2 linked regions of the Vulgatibacter sp. genome follow. The protein of the gene in region 2 binds, or shares a complex with, the protein of the main gene of each other region. Links are inferred from orthologs where the notes say so. Each region holds a gene or a part of one and is shown on either strand. Other genes may lie near its edges.

Region 1 (6,122 bases), on a different replicon or contig from region 2:
AGCGGCTTCCTGCCGGCGGCCTCCGCCTCCCGGGCCCGGGCCTCGATCAGCGCCGTGGTCTTCGGGTTCTCCGTCGCCAGCTTCCCGACCGCGGGGAGGGTGGCCCAGGTCACCGCCACCCAGATCAGGAGGAGGCCCGCGAGGACCGCTGCAACCGTCCGCTTTTTCTTGCCGAATCGCGCCATCGGCGCGGACCGTAGGGGGGAGGCGTACGGAGCGTCAAGCCGCCGCCACCGGCTCCCGCGCCACGCCGTTGCAGATCTGCAACGGCTCGCTTCACATCTGCAAAGTCCTCACGCCCCGGGGTGCCGCGAATCGCCGCTCCGGGCGGATCTGGCGTTGGCACCGGACTTGCTCCTTCTCCAGGGCGAAGGGCGCGTCGGCGGCGGTACCCCCCACCAGACTGCCGATGCCCCTTCCATCCCTCCGCCAACCGGCGGTGGGAGGAAAAGTCTGCGGGGACGGTACCCGAGCGAAGATCCCCCCCCACTTCGCCGGTTGCCGTCCCCGCTTTTCTTTTCCGCCCGCCTGCATCGATTCGTTGCGACCCCGCGACGGGGCGCGTAGCCTCCGCTGCGGTAGTGCGTCCGGATCTGGTGACCGGCCCGGTCTTCAAAACCGGTGTGGGGTGCCGAGAGGCGCTTCGGGCGGGTTCGATTCCCGTGCACTACCGCCACGCTGCCCCCACCGGGTCGAGGCCGACCCGGCAGGGGAGGGCGCCAGCGTTTCAGCCGCCCCGATCCGCCATGCGGTCGCCGGGCCTGCGCGAATCCCCGCCGAAGGGGGAGAGCGCCTCGAAGCCCACCTCGTGGGGCATCACCTCCCGCGGCGAGCGGAAGTATTGCATCGGCGAGGAGAAGAGGAAATTGGAGACCCGGCTGGTGTAGAGGCAGGCGTAGTCCTCGACCTGCTCGCCGAACCGGCTGTTCTCGTTCCCCTCCTTGAAGATCAGCCCCCAATAGCGGTTGAACCCGCTCTCCAGCGACTCGGCGAGGTGCCCGACCATCCCGTCGATCTCGCGGACCGCCCTGCGGACCCGCTCGAGATCCCGCTTGGCCTCCTGCCGCATCGCCTCCAGCTCCGCCGGGCTGCGTCCCTCCACGTCGCCGCGCTCGAGCTTGCGGTCCAGCGCGTTGAGCCGCGCCTTCTGCAGGCCGAGCTCGTCCTCCAGCCGGGCCCGGAGCCGCTCCGCCTCCGCCAGGTGGCGCATCTGATCGGCGCTCGCCTCCATGTGGGCCAACTCCTCCTCCAGCTCCTCGACGATCATGCAGGTGCGCCAGAGGGACGTCTTCTTGGACTTGAGGATGTCGCCGTAGATGTGGTCGCCGACGTAGAGGACCCGCTCCCCGCCGAACCCTGCCATCCGCTCGAGGTCGACGAGGTTGCCGCCCTGGTAGATCTTCCCGCGCTCGAGGCTCTGGGCCTCCGCCTGCACCGCCCCCGACTCGTCGAGCTCGACGAAGGGATGGCGCTCGGTGAAGAAGCGCGGCTTGGATCCGCCCACCACCACCAGGTCGAAGTAGTTGCGCCAGGACGGGTACTCGGGGAGTTGCCCGTCGAGGAGGTGGCTCATCACCGCGTCGGTGTAGTCGAAGAGCGAGTTGGTGAGGACGAAGAGCTTCTTGCCGCCGGAGCGGAGCTTGTGCAGCGCAGGGCCCAGCTCCGGATCCCGGAAGACGTAGGCTGGCAGGTCCTTTGTGATCTCGGTCTTGAGCGAGCCGTCGCGATGGACCGTGTCGATCGCCTCGCGGATGTCGTCGTAAAGCTTGCCGTAGTCGACCCTCTCGCCCCGGCCCTCGAGCAGCTCGATCACTTCGGCGTACATCGAGGCCTCGGGCAGGGCGAAGAGGGTGTCGATCCAGGCGTAGCGGGGGGAGGAGAGCCGGATCTTCTCGTCGCGGTAGAGCCGCCGCCACGCCTCCCGGTCGAGGAGCTGCCTGCCGTGGTAGACCCGCCCGACGTGGTTGAAGCGGTCCATCTTGAGGAGGTTGCCCTGCTCCTTGTCGACCACGAGGCCCCGCATCACAAATTGGTGGTCGTAGCGGATCGACTCGACGACCTGCGGGTAGCCGAACTGCCGGACCAGCAGCGCCAGCGTCATGTCGAAGGAGAGCTGCTCGATCCGGCGCATGTGGTAGATGGCCAGGGTGTAGTCCATGTCGAAGCCGATCAGGTCGATCTGGTCCATCCGCAGGTTGCGGTTGACGTAGATGCGGCGGGTCGTGGGGACCTGGCTCTCGTTGGGGCGCTCGAGCAGTCGCAGGAGCTCGGGATCGAGGGAGACGGTCGCTGCATCGCCGGTGCGGATCTGCGGGTGTGCCATTCTTGGTCTTCCGTTCCCGATTCGTGGTGCCCGGCGCATCGGGCCGGGGGCGTCGGATGGCCACTTCGCGTGGCCCTGTCACCCATCGTGTGGCAGAGTCCGCCCGATGGCGACCCGGAATCGGCAGGGAAGGGCGGATCTCGAGGAGCGGATTGCCGCCCTGGAGACGGAGCTGGCTGCGGTCCGGCACAGGCTCGAGCGCCTCGAGGGCGGCGAGGTGCGCGTGCTCCGCGCCGCTCCCTTCGACGGAAGGGCCCGGGCCCGACCTGCCGAGCCGGGCACCCGCTGCCCCGGTTGCAGGCTCGTGCTCGACGAAGCATGCGAGCGATGCCCCTATTGTTCGCTCCCGTTTCACGTATTGCCGCAGCGCCTCCGGCCGGTCTTCGTGGCCCGGCCCGCCCGCCCCGGCAGGCGTCCGGCCCCTGCGAGTCGGACTTCCCGCAAGCAGCGCGGGCGCTGAGAGTTTGTGAAGCAAACTCTCCAGCGAAGCCGAAGGCGGAGCGATCGCAAGGAGGAGCGTTTCACACGCTCGGCCCCTCCAACCTGCTTGACAGCGCAGTGGCGCCTGCGTAGAAGGCGCGGATTCCTGCGACGCCCGACAGGGAACACGTGTCGGTGTGCGAAGGTTTTCATCTGCCGATCGTCGCTTGACAGGGATCTGCCGATCCCTATAATGCGGCGCTCTTTTATGTAGTACTTGACGCCTCCGATTCGCATCGCGCCGGAGGCCAGGATCGAAATGCCGACGATCAACCAGCTCATCCGGAAGGGCCGCCAGGCCATGGAGGCCAAGAACAAGGCCCCGGCGCTCCAGGGCTCGCCCCAGAAGCGTGGCGTGTGCACCCGCGTCTACACCACCACCCCCAAGAAGCCGAACTCGGCGCTTCGGAAGGTGGCTCGTGTTCGCCTCACCAACGGGATCGAGGTCACCTCGTACATCCCCGGCGTGGGTCACAACCTCCAGGAGCACTCCGTGGTGCTCATCCGCGGCGGCCGTGTGAAGGACCTCCCGGGTGTTCGCTACCACATCGTTCGCGGCAGCCTCGACTCCGTCGGCGTGGCCAACCGCAAGCAGAGCCGCTCGAAGTACGGCGCGAAGAAGCCGGGCTAAGCGGACGTTCTGCGAAATAGGGCGCCGCCGCGGGAGCGGCAGGCGCCGACCACCTGATTCTTTCGAAGGTACACTCAGATGCCTCGCCGTCGCGAAGTAGAGAAGCGCAAGATCCTCCCCGATCCTAAGTTCGGTGACCGCCTCGTGGCGAAGTTCATGAACGACGTGATGCGGGACGGCAAGAAGTCGACCGCCGAGCAGATCGTCTACGGTGCGTTCGACATCGTCCAGTCGAAGCTCAACGACGATCCCCTCAAGCTCTTCAAGAAGGCGCTCGACAACGTCAAGCCGGTGCTCGAGGTGAAGAGCCGCCGCGTCGGTGGCGCCACCTACCAGGTCCCCGTGGAGGTCCGCCAGGATCGCCGCGTGGCCCTCGGCATGCGCTGGCTGATCACCTACTCGTCCGCTCGTGGCGAGAAGACCATGGCCGAGAAGCTCGCGGGCGAGATCCTCGACGCTGCCAACAACCGCGGCGCAGCGGTGAAGAAGCGCGAGGACACGCACAAGATGGCCGAGGCCAACAAGGCCTTCGCCCACTACCGCTGGTAATTCGGCAGTACCGCTCTCTGAAAGCTTGGTCGTCGCGCCGCCCCTGACCCGGGCGGCGCTCTGGATTGTCCCCGTGGTGGCTGCAGGCCGCCCGACGTCTCCCCTTCCGGTGGGAGGAAAGGCAAGAGAAACATGGCTCGCCTCTATCCCCTCGAGAGGACGCGGAACATCGGGATCATGGCCCACATCGACGCGGGCAAGACCACGACGACCGAGCGCATCCTTTTCTACACCGGCATCATCCACAAGATCGGTGAGGTCCATGAGGGCGCTGCCACCATGGACTGGATGGAGCAGGAGCGTGAGCGCGGCATCACCATCACCTCCGCCGCGACCACCTGCTTCTGGCGCGAAAACCGCGTCAACATCATCGACACCCCCGGCCACGTCGATTTCACCATCGAGGTGGAGCGCTCGCTCCGCGTCCTCGACGGTGCGGTCGCCGTCTTCTGCGCCGTAGCCGGTGTGCAGCCCCAGTCCGAGACGGTCTGGCGGCAGGCGAACAAGTACCACGTCCCCCGCATCGCCTTCGTCAACAAGATGGACCGCGTCGGTGCCGACTTCCGCCGCGCCATTTCGATGATGGCCGATCGCCTCAAGACCAACGCGCATCCGATCTACCTCCCGATCGGCGCGGAGGAGGCGTTCCACGGGGTGCTCGACGTCATCGAGCGCAAGGCGATCACCTTCGACGACGAGGACCTGGGCGCGAAGTTCGCGGTCGAGGAGCCGACGCCCGAGCAGCTCGAGGAGATCGAGGCGGCCCGGACCGAGCTTCTCGAGGCCCTGGCCGAGTGCGACGACGCGCTGATGGAGAAGTACCTCGGCGGCGAGGAGATCCCCACAGGCGAGATCAAGCGCGTCCTCCGCAAGGCGACCATCGAGCTGAAGGTCACGCCGGTGCTCTGCGGCTCCGCCTTCAAGAACAAGGGCGTCCAGCAGATCCTCGACGCGGTGGTCGACTACCTGCCGGCTCCCACCGACGTCCCCGACGTGACGGGCAAGACGCCCGACGGCGTGGACGACAGCCGCCCGACCTCCGACGACGCGCCTTTCAGCGCGCTGGCCTTCAAGATCATGAACGATCCGTTCGTGGGCCAGCTCACCTTCTTCCGGGTCTACTCCGGCATGCTCGAGTCGGGCCTGACCGTGTGGAACCCGGCGAAGGGCAAGCGCGAGCGCGTCGGCCGCCTCCTGCGCATGCACGCGAACAAGCGCGAGGAGATCAACGAGGTCTACTCCGGCGACATCGCCGCTGCCGTCGGCCTCAAGCTCGCCGTCACCGGCGATACGCTCTGCGACGACAAGCACCCCATCATCCTCGAGAAGATGGAGTTCCCCGAGCCGGTGATCGCCGTGGCGATCGAGCCGAAGACCAAGGCCGACCAGGAGAAGCTGGCGGTCTCGCTCCAGCGGCTGGCCATCGAGGATCCGTCGTTCCGGGTGCGCACCGACGAGGAGAGCGGCCAGACGCTCATCTCGGGCATGGGCGAGCTGCACCTCGAGATCATCGTCGACCGCCTGCAGCGCGAGTTCAAGGTGCAGGCGAACGTCGGCAAGCCCCAGGTCGCCTACCGCGAGACGATCACGACGTCCGCGGAGGCCGAGGGCAAGTACATCCGGCAGACCGGCGGCAAGGGCCAGTTCGGCCACGTTTGGATCCGCCTCTCTCCCAACGAGCCCGGCAAGGGCTTCGAGTTCGTCGACGGCATCACCGGCGGCGTGATCCCGAAGGAGTTCATCGCTCCGGTGGAGAAGGGCATCGCCGAGGCGCTGGACGGGGGCATCCTCGCCGGCTTCCCGGTGGTCGACGTGAAGGCCGAGCTCTTCGACGGCAGCTACCACGACGTCGATTCGAGCGAGATCGCCTTCAAGATTGCGGGCTCGATGGCGTTCAAGGAAGCGGCCGAAAAGGCCGGTCCGGTGCTGCTCGAGCCCATCATGGCCTGCGAGATCGAGACGCCCGACGAGTTCATGGGCGACGTCATCGGCGATATCAACTCGCGTCGCGGCCGGATTCAGGGTATGGAGCCGCGCCACGGTCTCCAGGTTGTTCGGGCGGAGGTTCCCTTCGCCCAGATGTTCGGGTACGCGACCGACCTGCGGAGCAAGACGCAGGGAAGGGCGACGTACACCATG
Region 2 (7,380 bases):
TTCTCGACCTGCAGGATCTCGATCTCGCCCTGCATCAGCTCGTAGAGCTTCTCGAGGCGCTTCGCTGCCGACTCGGTCTCCAGGATCGACTGCTTGTCGTTCAGCTTGAGCGAGAGGTGGGCGACGATGGTGTCGGAGAGCCGGCCCGGATCGTCGATCGAGGCCACCGAGACCAGCATCTCGGGCGGGATGCGCTTGTTGAGCTTGACGTACGCCTCGAAGGTCGAGTGCACGGAGCGGATGAGCGCTTCGAGCTCGACGGAGCGCTCGGAGATCTCCTCGACCTCCTCCGCCTCGGCGAGGAAGAAGCTCTCGGTCTGCTGGTAGCGCCGGACGCGGGCGCGCTTCTTGCCCTCGACGAGGACCTTCACAGTGCCGTCGGGCAGGCGCAGGAGCTGGATGATCGTCCCCAGCGTACCGACCTCGAAGATGTCCTCGGGGGCGGGATCGTTGGTCTTGGCCTTCTTCTGCGCGGCAAGGAGGATCTCCTTGTCGTGGGCCATGGCCTCTTCGAGGGCGCTGATGGACTTCTCACGCCCCACGAAGAGCGGGACGACCATGTGGGGGAAGACGATGATGTCCCGCAGCGGGAGCAGCGGAACGAGGCGCGTCTTCGCCGGGCCACCCTTCTTGTCGTCTTTGCCGAAGAACATGTGCTCTAGGACCTCTCGGGCTGGCGGTGGGCTCCGGGCTTGCCGGCGCCCCCCCTTCATGCGGACTGCTTGCTTCGAACCTCAGGAGAACAGGCCCTCTGGTGACAACCTTCCCCGTGCGCCCTCGAAGCGGGCCGGGCCGAAACGAAACCGGCCGGCGGCCTGGCTGCAGAACGAAGCAGCAAGGGCGCCGGCCGAAGCTCGACCGGGAAACCAACGCCCCGGCTACGCCGATTCGGCCTTCTGCTGCTCGTAGATGATCAGCGGCTTCTCCTTCTTCGCGATCACGTCTTCACCGATGACGACCTCCCTCGCAGTCTTCTGAGAAGGAATGTCGTACATCACGTCGAGCATGGCACCCTCGACCACCGAGCGCAGGCCACGGGCACCGGCCTTGTTGCGCAGCGCTTCCCTGGCGATGGCATGGAGGGCGCCCTCGGTGAACTTGAGGTTCACGCCGTCCATCTCGAGCAGCTTCTTGTACTGCTTGACCAGGGCGTTCTTCGGCTCGGTGAGGATCTGCACCAGCGCCGGCTCGTCGAGCTCCTCGAGGGTGGCGGTGACGGGCAGACGGCCGATGAACTCGGGGATCAGGCCGAATTTGAGCAGGTCCTGCGGCTGCGCGTCGCGCAGCAGCTCGGTCTGGTTCTTCTCCTGCTTGCTCTTCACCTCGGCGCCGAAGCCCATGCTCCTGCCGCCCTGCCGCTGCTCGACGATCTTGTCGAGGCCGTGGAAGGCGCCGCCGCAGATGAAGAGGATGTTCGAGGTGTCGACCTGCAGGAATTCCTGCTGCGGGTGCTTGCGGCCGCCCTTGGGCGGGACGTTGGCGACCGTGCCCTCGATGAGCTTGAGCAGCGCCTGCTGCACGCCCTCGCCGGAGACGTCGCGGGTGATCGACGGGTTCTCGCTCTTGCGGGCGATCTTGTCGATCTCGTCGATGTAGACGATGCCCTTCTGCGCCCGCTCGATGTCGTGGTCGGCGGCCTGCAGCAGGTTGACGATGATGTTCTCGACGTCCTCGCCGACGTAGCCCGCCTCGGTGAGGGTGGTGGCGTCGGCGATGGTGAAGGGAACGTTCAGCAGCCGGGCGAGCGTCTGGGCGAGCAGCGTCTTGCCGGAGCCCGTGGGGCCGAGCAGGAGGATGTTCGACTTCTGGAGCTCGACGTCGTCCGCAGAGGTGGCGTTCCCCTTCTGCTCGATCCGCTTGTAGTGGTTGTGCACCGCCACGGAGAGGATCTTCTTGGCCCGATCCTGGCCGATCACGTACTCGTCGAGGACCGTCTTGATCTCGCTGGGCCGCGGAATGCGGATCTTCTTGTCCTTCCGCTCCTCGTGCTCGATCTCCTCCGCGATGATGTCGTTGCAGAGACCGATGCACTCGTCGCAGATGTAGACCGTCGGCCCTGCGATGAGCTTCTTGACCTCCTTCTGGGACTTGCCGCAGAAGGAGCAGCAGAGCGTGTGGCTGTCGCGCCTGTCCAAAACCACCTCTCCCGGCTTCCAGGGTCTATCCCCGGCACATGCCATTGAGGGTAACAACCGGGGGGAGGCCAGTCCATCCAACCGGAGGTACCGTCCTCCCGCCCGCTCGAATGCCCCGAAGGCCTACTTGCCTTCCTTGCCGGGCGGAACGTGGTGGCGGACGTAGACCTGGTCGATCAGGCCGTATTCCTTGGCCTCGCCGGCGCCCATGAAGTAGTCGCGGTCGGTGTCCTTCTCGATCCGCTCGATGGGCTGCTTGGTGTGGTGGACGAGGATCTCGTTCAGCTTCTGCTTCAGCCGGAGGATCTCCTTGGCCTGGATGTCGATGTCCGTGGCCTGGCCGGAGAAGCCGCCCATCGGCTGGTGGATCATGATCCGGGCGTGGGGGAGCGCGTAGCGCTTGCCGTCGGCGCCGGCAGAGAGGAGCAGCGCGCCCATCGAGGCGGCCTGGCCCATGCAGATCGTGGAAACCGCCGGCTTCACGTACTGCATGGTGTCGTAGATCGCGAGGCCCGCGGTCACCGAGCCACCCGGCGAGTTGATGTAGAGGTTGATGTCCTTGTCCGGGTCCTCGGACTCCAGGAAGAGGAGCTGGGCGATGATGACGTTCGCCACGTCGTCGTCCACGGGGGTCCCGAGGAAGATGATCCGGTCCTTCAGCAGGCGCGAATAGATGTCGTAGGAGCGTTCGCCGCGGTGCGTCTGCTCGACCACGAACGGCATCGGGATGTAGCTCATTTGCTCTCCTCCAGGGGCGGCCCGGCGCCTCGGAGGGCGCCGGGGGGCGGACTCGAATCTCCTGCTCGGGTAGGACCGTGCAGAAGACTAGCCGGTAACCTTCGCCTCGCGCTGCAGGAGCGCAACCGTCTTTTCTTCACGCAGACGGTTCTTGAGCGCGTTCATCTCGGCGGCGTCCTTCTCGAAGTGGGCCCGGACCTTCGCCTCGGGCATGTTCACCTCGGTGGCCAGCTTCGCGTAGTGGTCGGCGAGGTCGGAGTCGGAGACCTCGACGCCCTCCTGCCCGGCGATGGCCTCGAGCAGCAGCGCCGCCTTGACCTCCTGGGTCGCCTTCTCGCGCAGATCCTCGCGGATCTTGCGGAAATCGAGCCCCATCTGGCGGATGTCGAGCCCCTGGCGCTGGAAGCGCTCGGCGGCGCCGGCGACCATCATGTCGATGCCGCGCTCGACGAGGGCCTTGGGCACCTCGATCGGATTCTTCTCGACCAGCGCCTTGAGCAGGCCTTCGCGGTTCTCGCGGTCGGCGCGCTGCTTCTCGGCGGTGTCGAGCCCCTCGCGGATCTTCGCCTTGAGCTCGTCGAGGGTCTTGGCCTCGCCGCCGAGATCCTTGGCGAGCTCGTCGTCGAGGGCCGGGACGTCGCGCCGCTTCAGGCTCTTCAGGGTGAGCTTGAAGGTGGCGGCCTTCCCGCGGACCTTCTCGTCCTGGTAGTCGGGCGGGAACTCGACGGTGGCGTCGACGGTCTCGCCCACGTTCTTGCCGGCGAGCATCGGGGCGCTGCCCTCGAGGAGCGAGCCCTCGTCGACCTTGACCGTGACGTCGGTGCCCTTGCCACCCTCGATCGACTCCTCGCCGAGGAAGCCCTCGTGATCGATGATCGCGTAATCACCCACCTGGGCGGTCTGGCGGTCCTCGATGGGCTGGAGCTGGGCGAGGCTCTCCTGGATGCGGGCGAGCTCGTCGTTCACCATCTCGTCGGTGACCTTCGGCTCGGTGCCCGTGTACTCCAGGCCCTTGTAATCCTTCGCGGTGACCTCGGGCTTCACCTCGACGCGGGCCTCGTACTTGAACGGCTTGCCCTGCTCGAGGCGCTCGGGGGAGACCACCGGCTGCGCCACGGGGAAGAGGTCCTGCTCGTCCACCGCCTCGCGCCAGGTGTGCTCGACGAGGTGCTGCACCACGTCCTGCTCGACCTGGTCCTTGTAGCGGGCCTCGAGGATCCGGCGGGGCACCTTGCCCTGGCGGAAGCCGGGCACGCGCACGCTGCGGGAGAGCCCCCGGTAGGCGCGCTCGAGCTCGTTGGAGACGCGGTCGGCATCGACCTCGATCAGGAGCTTCTTCTCGACCGGGGAGACGGTCTCGACATTGACCTTCATCAGCCAAACCCTCGTAGCAGTATCGGAGGAGGAGTTAAAAGAAGCCGCCGAATAGACGCCGCCCTTCGGGAAGTCAAGCAGGCCGGCGGGCTCTCCCCCACCCCGCGGAAAGCGCGGTGAACGGTCGCCACCCTACCCCAGCGGCGGAAGGAGTACCCCCGCTTTCGCCGCGCCCCGGATCGAAAAAGGCGCCGCGGTCCGCGGGGACCTTCGGCGCCTTCGTCTTGTGCAGGCCGGGGCGGGTCAGGCCGCTGCGGCGCTTTCCTGCTCTGCCCGCCGCTCCACCGTCATCGCGGGGAGGTTGCGCGAGCGCACCAGCAGCCAGGTGCCGATCCCCACGAGGAGGAAGGCGGTGTACTGCGCGGGGGTGAGCCCGGCGATGCGCCCGTCGGAGAAGGGCAGATCGGTGGCCCGGAGGAAGTCCATGAAGAAGCGCGGCACCGCGTAGGCGATGGCGAGCACCCCCATGAGGAAGCCCTCGGGGCGCGGCTTCCTGGCGAGCAGCCAGAGCACGCCGGCGATGGCGAAGAGGAGCACCGCCTCGTAGAGGCCAAGGTCGTGGCGGGCGCCGCCCGGGAAGGCCACGGCCAGGGGGAAGTCGGTGAGCGTGCCCTTGTGATCGTGGGCGGCGAAGCAGCCCAGGCGGGCGATGCCCCAGCCCGGCGCGATGCCGAGGGCGAGGGCGTTCAAGGAGGGGATCAGCCGCCACCGCTTCCAGCGGAAGAAGAGCACGATGGTGATCAGGCCGCCGAGCACGCCGCCCATCGAGGAGAGGCCGTCCCAGACCTTGAGCAGCGAGGTCCAACCCTCGGTGGCGAGGATCTCCGGGTGGTAGCCGAGGACGTGGACGAGGTGGCCGCCGATCACGCCGCCGACCACCATCCAGGGGGCCGCCTCGACGATGGGCAGGTCGTCGCCGGGGCCGATGGTCCGCGCGGCCTTCGCCGCGAGGCGGGCGCCCACGTAGATGCCCAGCGCGGCGAGGGCGCCGAAGGCGTGGAGCTCGAGGGGGCCGAGGGAGAGGGGCGGAACTTCGAAGTAGGGGATCATCGGTGGCCCAACCACAGCAGGGATCGGTCCATTCCGGCTGCCGCAGCCGGGAGGCGCGCCCGGAGGCCGCCTCGGCGATCGATCGATATGGTGGGCAGGGAGGGACTCGAACCCTCACGCCTTGCGACACTGGCTCCTAAGACCAGCGCGTCTACCAATTCCGCCACCTGCCCCTTGCGGCGCTCCATAGAACGACCCGACGCTGCCGTCAAAGGTCTCGTGCGAGGAAACGCCCGGGTACCGGGAAGGTTCCCGGCGGCGCAAAAAAGAAAACCCCCTGCAGTTGCCTGCAGGGGGTTTCCAAAGTGGTGAGTGCGGAAGGAATCGAACCTTCAACCTATGGATTAAGAGTCCATTGCTCTGCCAATTGAGCTACGCACCCGACTTTTCTCAGCTTTTCTCGGCGACGCTGTTTCCGTCCCGAACGAGGTGGCGGTTTAGTCGAAGCGGCTCTTGGAGTCAACCGCTTTTTTCCGCCCTGCCTCGAAGCTGCCTTCTTCTCGTTGCGTCCGGTTTCCCGGCACGCGGCCGCTGCTTCCGGCCTTCTGCAAAATGGGGTGAGCGATGGGGCTCGAACCCACAACCCCCGGAGTCACAGTCCAGTGCTCTGCCAGTTGAGCTACGCTCACCACAAACTTCGATATTCTATTTTGGCGCGCCAGGAAGGAATCGAACCCTCGACCTACGGCTTAGAAGGCCGCTGCTCTATCCAACTGAGCTACTGGCGCTCAACTTCCGCACCGGGCCCCGTGGGACCCTTGGCGTTTGCTGCAAATGGTCGGGGCGAGAGGATTCGAACCTCCGACACCCTGCTCCCAAAGCAGGTGCGCTACCAGGCTGCGCCACACCCCGCGAAAGCGGCGGCTGATGTAGCGCAGAGCCGCGATCGAGGCAAGCGCTATTCACCCTCGGGTCGTTGAAACGCCGATCGCCGGGTTGCGATTCCCCCCTTGCCCCTTCGTGTAGAGTGCGCCGCCATGTCCGGACACGAAGGCTGCGGCCAGGTCATCCACGGCGAGAATCTGGCGGTGCTGCGCGAGCTGCCCGACGGCTGCGCGCAGCTGGTCTACGTCGATCCGCCCTTCAACACCGGCCAGAAGCAGAAGCGCGAGGTGCTGCGGACCGTGCGTGATCCCGAAGGGGATCGCACCGGCTTCGGCGGCGTGCGCTACCGCACCGAGAAGCTCTCCTCCGCCTCCTACGGCGACCGCTTCGACGACTACCTGGGCTTCCTCGAGCCGCGACTGCGGGAGGCGCGGCGGCTGCTCGCCCCGAGCGGCTCGCTCTACGTGCACCTCGACTACCGCGAGGTGCACTACGTGAAGGTGCTCCTCGACGGGATCTTCGGGCGGGACTGCTTCGTGAACGAGATCGTCTGGGCCTACGACTACGGCGCCCGGTCGAAGAAGCGCTGGCCCGCCAAGCACGACAACATCCTCTTCTACGCGAAGGAGCCCGCCGGCTACTTCTTCGACATCGAGGCGGTGGACCGAATCCCCTACCTGGCGCCCGGGCTGGTGGGACCGGAGAAGGCGGCCCGGGGCAAGCTCCCCACCGACACCTGGTGGCACACCATCGTCAGCCCCACGGGCAGGGAGAAGACGGGTTATCCCACGCAGAAGCCGGTGGGGATCCTCGAGCGGATCGTGCGGGCCTCCTCGCGCCCCGGGGACCTGGTGATCGATTTCTTCGCGGGAAGCGGCACCACCGGCGAGGCGGCGCTCCGCCACGGCAGGCGCTTCCTCCTCGTGGACGAGAACCCCGCGGCGATCGAGGTGATGCGCAGGCGCTTCGCCCCCAGCGGGGACGAGGTCCGCTTCCTCGTGCACGGGCAGGGCGCCCCCGCGTGACGCTTCACCGGCCGAGCGAACGGTGCACAGCTTCTTCGTGCGGCGAGCAAAAAGTGCCGCGAAAAGGAGCGTGGGGGATGGCTGCGAAGCACAAGGGGAAGAGGCCGGACGAGCTGCGCCGCGAAGCGCAGCGGGAGACCGAGGGGCGCAACATGGAGCAGGGCCGTGACGTCTCGCGGGGCGAGCCGGTCAGGCCGGGCGGCGGGATCAGCGAGGAAGGTGGGCAGCGGCCC

Evidence for each region.
Region 1: the proteins of tig (region 2) and rpsG are in contact, whole or in part, in a crystal structure (PDB 3GTY), measured with the Thermotoga maritima proteins. The link is inferred for Vulgatibacter sp. from one-to-one orthologs. Residues at the interface, in WP_004081061.1 of Thermotoga maritima: Glu122, Val124, Val129, Leu130, Tyr133, Glu188, Gly259, Ile262, Tyr263, Glu266, Ser270, Glu273, Gln274, Glu277, Arg308, Gln311, Ile312, Ser315, Tyr316, Glu325, Arg329, Arg336, Leu363, Phe366, Trp367, Arg373, Leu377, Arg381, Leu384, Glu387; in WP_004081843.1 of Thermotoga maritima: Lys34, Lys52, Lys55, Glu59, Arg62, Gln63, Glu66, Asn67, Lys69, Val71, Arg95, Ala109, Lys110, Lys111, Gly112, Arg113, Pro114, Glu117, Glu121, Ile124, Ala125, Tyr127, Asn128, Asn129, Thr130, Gly131, Lys135, Asp139, Arg142, Met143.

The regions. Positions count from the first base shown.
Region 1 is NZ_JAWLCN010000014.1:538-6,659, reverse strand. Bases 2,474-5,247 are described here. They hold rpsG (30S ribosomal protein S7), read left to right. Parts: upstream 2,474-3,512; coding sequence 3,513-3,983; downstream 3,984-5,247. Other genes in these bases: fusA (elongation factor G), read left to right, coding at 4,116-5,247; rpsL (30S ribosomal protein S12), read left to right, coding at 3,063-3,434; ACESMR_RS21815 (hypothetical protein), read left to right, coding at 2,474-2,783. Also shown: ACESMR_RS21830 (transglycosylase domain-containing protein), read right to left, coding at 1-185; ACESMR_RS21820 (HAD-IG family 5'-nucleotidase), read right to left, coding at 728-2,323; more of ACESMR_RS21815, read left to right, coding at 2,430-2,473; more of fusA, read left to right, coding at 5,248-6,122.
Region 2 is NZ_JAWLCN010000001.1:494,563-501,942, reverse strand. Bases 2,105-5,046 are described here. They hold tig (trigger factor), read right to left. Parts: upstream 4,248-5,046; coding sequence 2,961-4,247; downstream 2,105-2,960. Other genes in these bases: ACESMR_RS02355 (prolipoprotein diacylglyceryl transferase), read right to left, coding at 4,491-5,046; clpP (ATP-dependent Clp endopeptidase proteolytic subunit ClpP), read right to left, coding at 2,259-2,873; clpX (ATP-dependent Clp protease ATP-binding subunit ClpX), read right to left, coding at 2,105-2,180. In the rest of the region: lon (endopeptidase La), read right to left, coding at 1-653; more of clpX, read right to left, coding at 879-2,104; more of ACESMR_RS02355, read right to left, coding at 5,047-5,297; ACESMR_RS02325 (DNA-methyltransferase), read left to right, coding at 6,275-7,147; ACESMR_RS02320 (hypothetical protein), read left to right, coding at 7,225-7,380. UniProt on the Bacillus subtilis protein: Involved in protein export. Acts as a chaperone by maintaining the newly synthesized protein in an open conformation. Functions as a peptidyl-prolyl cis-trans isomerase.